Regions from separate parts of the Arthrobacter sp. Y3223065 genome, predicted to be linked through region 2. Evidence: predicted binding sites of a transcription regulator. Region 2 holds the regulator's gene; the other holds the start of a gene.

Region 1 (3,205 bases), on a different contig from region 2:
CGACGCCCGGCTCCAGGCCGGCGTTGAGGGCGATCTGCTTCAGCGGAGCGTCGATGGCAACCTTGACGATGTTGGCGCCGGTTGCTTCGTCGCCTTCGAGGGTGAGGTTGGCGAACGCCTTGGCGCCGGCCTGGATCAGGGCCACGCCGCCACCGGCGACGATGCCTTCCTCAACGGCAGCCTTCGCGTTGCGGACGGCGTCCTCGATGCGGTGCTTGCGTTCCTTGAGCTCGACCTCGGTTGCAGCACCGGCCTTGATGACTGCAACGCCGCCGGCCAGCTTGGCCAGGCGCTCCTGCAGCTTCTCGCGGTCGTAGTCCGAATCGGAGTTCTCGATCTCGGCGCGGATCTGGTTGACGCGGCCGGCGATGGCGTCGGCTTCGCCGGCACCTTCGACGATGGTGGTCTCGTCCTTGGTGACAACCACCTTGCGGGCCTGGCCCAGCAGGTCCAGGGTGGCGTTCTCCAGCTTGAGGCCGACCTCTTCGGCGATGACCTGGCCGCCGGTCAGGATGGCGATGTCGGCCAGCATGGCCTTGCGGCGGTCGCCGAAGCCCGGAGCCTTAACGGCAACGGACTTGAAGGTGCCGCGCATCTTGTTCACGATCAGGGTGGCCAGGGCCTCGGCCTCGACGTCCTCGGCGATGATCAGCAGCGGCTTGCCGGACTGCATGACCTTCTCCAGGATGCCAACCAGGTCCTTCACGTTGGAGATCTTGGAGTTGACGATCAGGATGTACGGGTCCTCGAGGACCGTCTCCTGGCGCTCGGCGTCGGTCACGAAGTACGCGGACAGGTAGCCCTTGTCGAAGCGCATGCCTTCGGTGAGCTCCAACTCCAGGCCGAAGGTGTTGGACTCCTCGACCGTGACGACGCCTTCCTTGCCCACCTTGTCCAGGGCCTCGGCGATCAGCTCGCCGATCTGCGGATCTCCGGCGGAGATGGACGCGGTGGCGGCGATCTGTTCCTTGGTCTCGATTTCCTTGGCGGAAGCGATGAGCTCGGCGGTGACGGCGTCAACAGCCTTCTCGATGCCGCGCTTCAGGCTCAGCGGGTCGGCGCCGGCAGCAACGTTGCGCAGGCCTTCCTTGACCAGGGCCTGGGCCAGGACGGTCGCGGTGGTGGTACCGTCACCGGCGACGTCGTCCGTCTTCTTGGCGACTTCCTTGACCAGCTCGGCGCCGATCTTCTCGTACGGGTCGTCCAGCTCGATCTCCTTGGCGATGGATACACCATCGTTGGTGATCGTGGGGGCGCCCCACTTCTTCTCGAGCACGACGTTGCGGCCACGCGGGCCGAGGGTCACCTTCACGGCGTCAGCGAGGATGTTCAATCCGCGCTCGAGGCCGCGGCGGGCCTCTTCGTCAAATGCAATGATCTTTGCCATAGCGGCTTACGTCCCTTCTGGACAATAGACACTGGACGCAGCTTTTGACGGCTGCTGGCCACCTGCGGTGCCCGCGACGGACGGCTCACGACGACGGCGGTTTCTGTACGCCGCGCCGCTCACCTCACCGAGGTGGCGGGTTTCACTCCCTACGGGCTTTCTTAGCAGTCAGCCCGCGAGAGTGCTAACTCAATAATTAGCACTCGCAGGTGTCGAGTGCAAGCTGTTGGGAGCGGCCGGCCGGACCGCTTCGCGGATCGCGCTACCCCTGAGCGCCCCCGGGCCAACAATCAGGGTGGACCCCCATGGAAACGGCCGGTCGCTCCCGCGTAGATTGGCAGGTAAGACAGCGCAAGCGAACTATCGGCCCGGCACCGGGCAAAGGTCGGAGAACCATGTCTGAAACACCGGACGAAAAGAACACCAGCAACCCCACCGAACCCCTGGCGCCGGGCCCCAACCCGACGAGGCCGCTCGGCGGCCAACCGCCGTACGGCGCATCCGGCCAGCGGCCTTCCGGGCAGCCCGGTTACGGGGTTCCGGGGCAGCAGCAGCCCGCTCCCGGGCAGCAGCCCTTCGGCCAGCAACCTTACGGCGCCCCGGGACAGCAGTACCCGCAGCCCGGCCAGCCGGGACAGCCCTACGGCCAGCAGCAGTACTACGGGGCTCCCCAGGGTTACTACTACCCCGAGCAGAAGTCGCGGCTGATCGGCGGCCTGCTGGGCATCCTGCTGGGCGGCCTGGGCGTGCACCGGTTCTATCTGGGCCACGTCGCCATCGGCGTGGTGCAAATTGTGGTCACCTTCCTGACGTTTGGCCTCGGCGCCGTCTGGGGCTTCGTCGAGGGGATCATGATCCTGGTCGGGGCGGAACCGTTCAAGCGCGATGCCCGCGGAGTCCCGCTGAAGGAGTAGCCCCAATCGGCGCGACGAACCGGCGGCGGAGGCACCCCAGCCTCCGCCGCCGTCGTCGTTGCGGGTCTGCTACGGCGCGACCCGGACCTCTTCGGCCTGCGGACCCTTCTGGCCCTGGCCGATCTGGAACTCTACGCGCTGCCCCTCATCCAGGGAACGGTAACCATCCATTTGAATAGCGGACCAGTGGACAAAAACATCGGAATTTTCTTCGTCCACGGTGATAAAGCCGTAGCCCTTTTCCGCGTTGAACCATTTGACGGTTCCCAGCGCCATAGCGTTCTCCATACTCAGTAGTTCCAGCCTGCCGCCTACGGTTCGGCGGCAGAGTGGTTTTACCCTAAACCAAGCAGGGGCGGAAAAGTGAGCTGCGGCACACTTAAGTTATTGAGGCGTAACCGAATTCCGCACGGGCGGAGCCTTCCCCATGGGTACCGGGAGTCCAACGCCAAGGCCTCTCGGCTGCCCTGCCGGCGGCGCCTGCGTTTATTGGTAGCCGGGACCGAGCGCCACGGTGACGTACTGCGAGACGTTGCCGTTTGCCTGCAAAGCGCTGATGCCCAGCAATTCACCGAGCGCCCGCGCATTGGCTTCCTGGCCCGGGTTGTAGAAGATTACCGAACCGGCCAGCGGCGCGCCGCCCCAGTTGTCCACGACCGCGATCGACCAACCGTCCGCCTGCACCCTCTGCGATACCGTTCCGGCCAATCCGGTCACGCCGGTGCCGTTGAGGATCATCACCGGATCCTGCTTGTTCACCGCGGCGGCCTCTTCCGTGGGCTCCTCGGTTGCTTCCTCGGTGGGCTCATCCGTGGGCTCGCTGGTCGCCTCTTCGGTGGCTTTCGGGGTGGCTGTATCCGTTGGTTCCGGGGTTTTGGTTTGCTGTGCCGTCGCCGACGGTGAA
Region 2 (3,205 bases):
GCCGGCAACGGCCTCGCCGACCAGCCGGCGGCCCCGCCCGTCGGCCAGATCGACGGCTTCGCCGGGCTCGATCCGCTTGACCGTGACGGCGTGCCGCGCCTCGTCGCCGCCCAGGGTGAAGCTGTCGCCCGGGGCGACGGCGTCGAGCTCGCCGGGAGCGGTGAAGAACAGGTGGCTGGTCACGCCTAAAGGTTACCGAGCCGGTCCCGCAGGCGGGCGAAGACGCCCGTGCCGGAGGACGCCAGCTTGCCCTCGGTGTATTCCTCGCCGCGGGCCCGGGCCAGCCGGCGCAGCAGGTCCTCCTGCTCCGCATCCAGCTTGCTGGGGGTCTCCACATGCACGTGCACCTGTAGGTCGCCGCGACCGTAGCCGCGCAGGTGCGTCACGCCCAGGCCGCGCAGGGTGAGGGTCTCGCCCGCCTGCGTGCCGGGCTTGATGCTGATTTCCTGTTCACCGTCGAAGGTGTCCAGGGTGAGGTCGGTGCCCAGCGCGGCAGCGGTCATCGGCACCGAGAGAGTGACGTGCAGGTCGTCGCCCTCGCGGAGGAAATTCTTGTCCGGATTCACCCGGATTTCCACATACAGGTCACCCTGCGGGCCGCCCGCCGGGCCGGCTTCGCCCTGGCCGGCCAGCTGGATCCGCGTTCCGGTCCCGACACCCGCCGGGAGCTTGATGGTCAGCGAACGGCGGCTGCGGACGCGGCCCTCGCCGTTGCACTCGTTGCAGGGATCGGGAATGATCGTGCCGAAGCCCTGGCAGCTGCCGCACGCGGCAGTGGTCATGACCTGGCCCAGGATGGACCGCACCGCACGCTGGACCTGGCCGGAGCCGCCGCAGATGTCGCACGTGCGCGGGCTGGTACCGGGGCGGCAGCAGCTGCCGTCGCAGGTGGGGCAGACGACGGCGGTGTCCACCTCGATCTTCTTGTTGACCCCGAAGACCGCGTCCTTGAGGTCGATCCGCACGTTGATCAGGGCGTCCTGGCCCCGGCGGGTCCGGGAGGCCGGGCCGGCGCCGCCTGCTCCGGCGCCGCCGAAGAAGCTTTCGAAGATGTCCTGGAAGGCGAAGCCGGACCCGGAGAAGCCGCCGCCGAAGCCGTTGTCGGTGCCGTTCTCGTTGCCGGTGGTGTCGTAGATGCGCCGCTTCTGCGGGTCCGACAGCACCTCGTAGGCGTGGCTGACCTGCTTGAACTGTTCGGCTGCCTCCGGGCCGGGGTTCACGTCCGGGTGCAGTTTGCGGGCCAGTTTGCGGTAGGCCTTCTTGATTTCCTCGGTCGAGGCGTCTTGGCTGACACCGAGGGCGTCGTAGTGGTTACTCACCTTAGTAGTACTTCACTTCCTGGGGATCGGTTCACCGGCGACGACGGCCGGTGCGGACACTGCGCGGCGTGTGGCTAGCCGGCGAGGATCCGTGACAAATAACGTGCGACGGCGCGCACTGCGGCCATGGTGGTGGGATAGTCCATCCGGGTGGGGCCGAGGATGCCGACCTTCGCCGTCGCGCCCGGGCCGTACCCGGTGGCCACCACGGAGGTTTCGGCCAGCGAACCGTAGGGGTTTTCACTGCCGATGCTCACCGACATGCCTCGGGCGTCCTGGTGCAGCTCGGAGAGCAACTGCAGCAGCACCACCTGTTCTTCGAGGGCCTCGAGGATGGGGCCGATGCTCAGCTGGAAGTCGACGGTGGAACGGGCCAGGTTGGCCGTGCCGGCCATCAGGATCCGCTCCTCGTTCGTGGCCGCGGCAAGCTGTGCAAGCTGCGATGCCAAGGCCTCGGCCGTGCCCGCGGGCGCGGTCTCCGCCGGCACCGGGAAGGTCTTCAGCAAACCCGGCACTGCCGCCAGCGGTTTCCCGGACAGCGCGGACAGGAACGCGGCGCGCAGCGTGGCCAGCGCATCCTCGGTGACGTCCGCGGGAAGCGCCGCGACATGCTGTTCCACTTTGCCGTTGTCCGCGATCAGCACCGCCAGGACCCTGCGCGGACCCAGCAAGATGAACTCGATGTGCCGCACCCTGGCGGCACCCAGCTGCGGATACTGGATCACGGCCACCTGATTGGTCAGCTGGGACAGCAAACGCACGGTGCGTTCCATGACATCGTCGAGGTCGTCGGCGCCGTCCAGCAGTTTCTGGATGGCGCGGCGCTCGGGGGCAGAGAGCGGCTTGACGTCCGAAATCCGGTCCACGAACAGGCGGTAGCCCTTGTCCGTGGGAATCCGGCCGGCACTGGTGTGCGGGGCAACGATCAACCCGTCTTCTTCCAGCGCCGCCATGTCGTTGCGGATGGTGGCTGACGACACGCCCAGGCTGTGCCGGTCGACCAGTGCCTTGGAGCCCACCGGCTCGCGCGAGTGCACATAGTCTTCGACAATGGCGCGGAGCACTTCCAGCCTCCGGACCTCGCTCACTGCACTCCTCCTGTCTCCAACTCGTCTGCGGACAGACTGTTAGCACTCAACACGTCCAAGTGCTAAGTCTAATACGTCGCCGCCGTTGTTAGCATTGTCGGGCGGCCGTGCCGTGAGGACGCCAACCAGCAGAGGACTTAAAGCTTATGAGCAGCTACGGCTGGGGCCCCCAGGATCTCACCGCCCCCAAGGCCCGGGCACTGCGCGAAATCGGCGCCGAACCGGGCCTGGTGCTGGAGGACGCACAGAGCGGCTGGGTCGGCGCCGTCGTCCGGGTGGAAAAGTCCGGCGGCGTGCATCTGGTTTCGCTGGAAGACCGCCGGGGCAAAGTCCGCTCCTTCCCGCTGGGCTTCGGCTTCCTGTTCGAGGGCGAGCCGGTGAAGGTGGTGCCGGCGGCGCCCGCCGCGAAGGCTCCCGTCCGGCAACGGACGGCATCCGGTTCGGTCAAGGTCGAGGGACAGCGGGCCAGGGTGGCGCGGGCCAGCCGGATCTGGGTCGAAGGCAAGCATGACGCGGAGCTCGTGGAGAAGGTCTGGGGAGACGACCTCCGGGTGGAGGGCATCGTGGTCGAGCCCCTGCACGGCGTCGACGATCTGGCGGCGGCAGTGGCGGACTTCTCCCCCGGGCCGCAGCGCAGGCTCGGCATCCTGGTGGACCACTTGGTTCCCCATTCCAAGGAGTGGCGGATTGCCGAGGCCGCCATGGCCGTGCCCGCGGCCTCGGGCAACGTACTGATTGTGGGCCACCCCTATGTCGATGTCTGGCAGGCGATCAAACCCTCCGTCATCGGACGGATCC

Evidence for each region. Region 2 encodes HrcA, which represses chaperone genes, less so after heat shock. Its sites were predicted from a motif close to TTNGCACTCGNNNNNNNCGAGTGCNAA; they were not measured.
Region 1: groL (chaperonin GroEL) is a predicted target of HrcA. The motif match lies at 1,549-1,575, and genes of this name have one in related genera.

The regions. Positions count from the first base shown of each region.
Region 1 is NZ_JBNHGC010000007.1:166,697-169,901, forward strand. Features, by position in the region: gene groL (chaperonin GroEL) at 1-1,387, opposite strand, end outside; gene AC5RUK_RS16915 (TM2 domain-containing protein) at 1,783-2,301, shown strand; gene AC5RUK_RS16920 (cold-shock protein) at 2,371-2,577, opposite strand; gene AC5RUK_RS16925 (LytR C-terminal domain-containing protein) at 2,788-3,205, opposite strand, start outside.
Region 2 is NZ_JBNHGC010000001.1:620,645-623,849, reverse strand. Features, by position in the region: gene AC5RUK_RS02810 (16S rRNA (uracil(1498)-N(3))-methyltransferase) at 1-183, opposite strand, end outside; gene dnaJ (molecular chaperone DnaJ) at 186-1,319, opposite strand; gene hrcA (heat-inducible transcriptional repressor HrcA) at 1,394-2,407, opposite strand; gene AC5RUK_RS02795 (DUF3097 family protein) at 2,554-3,205, shown strand, end outside.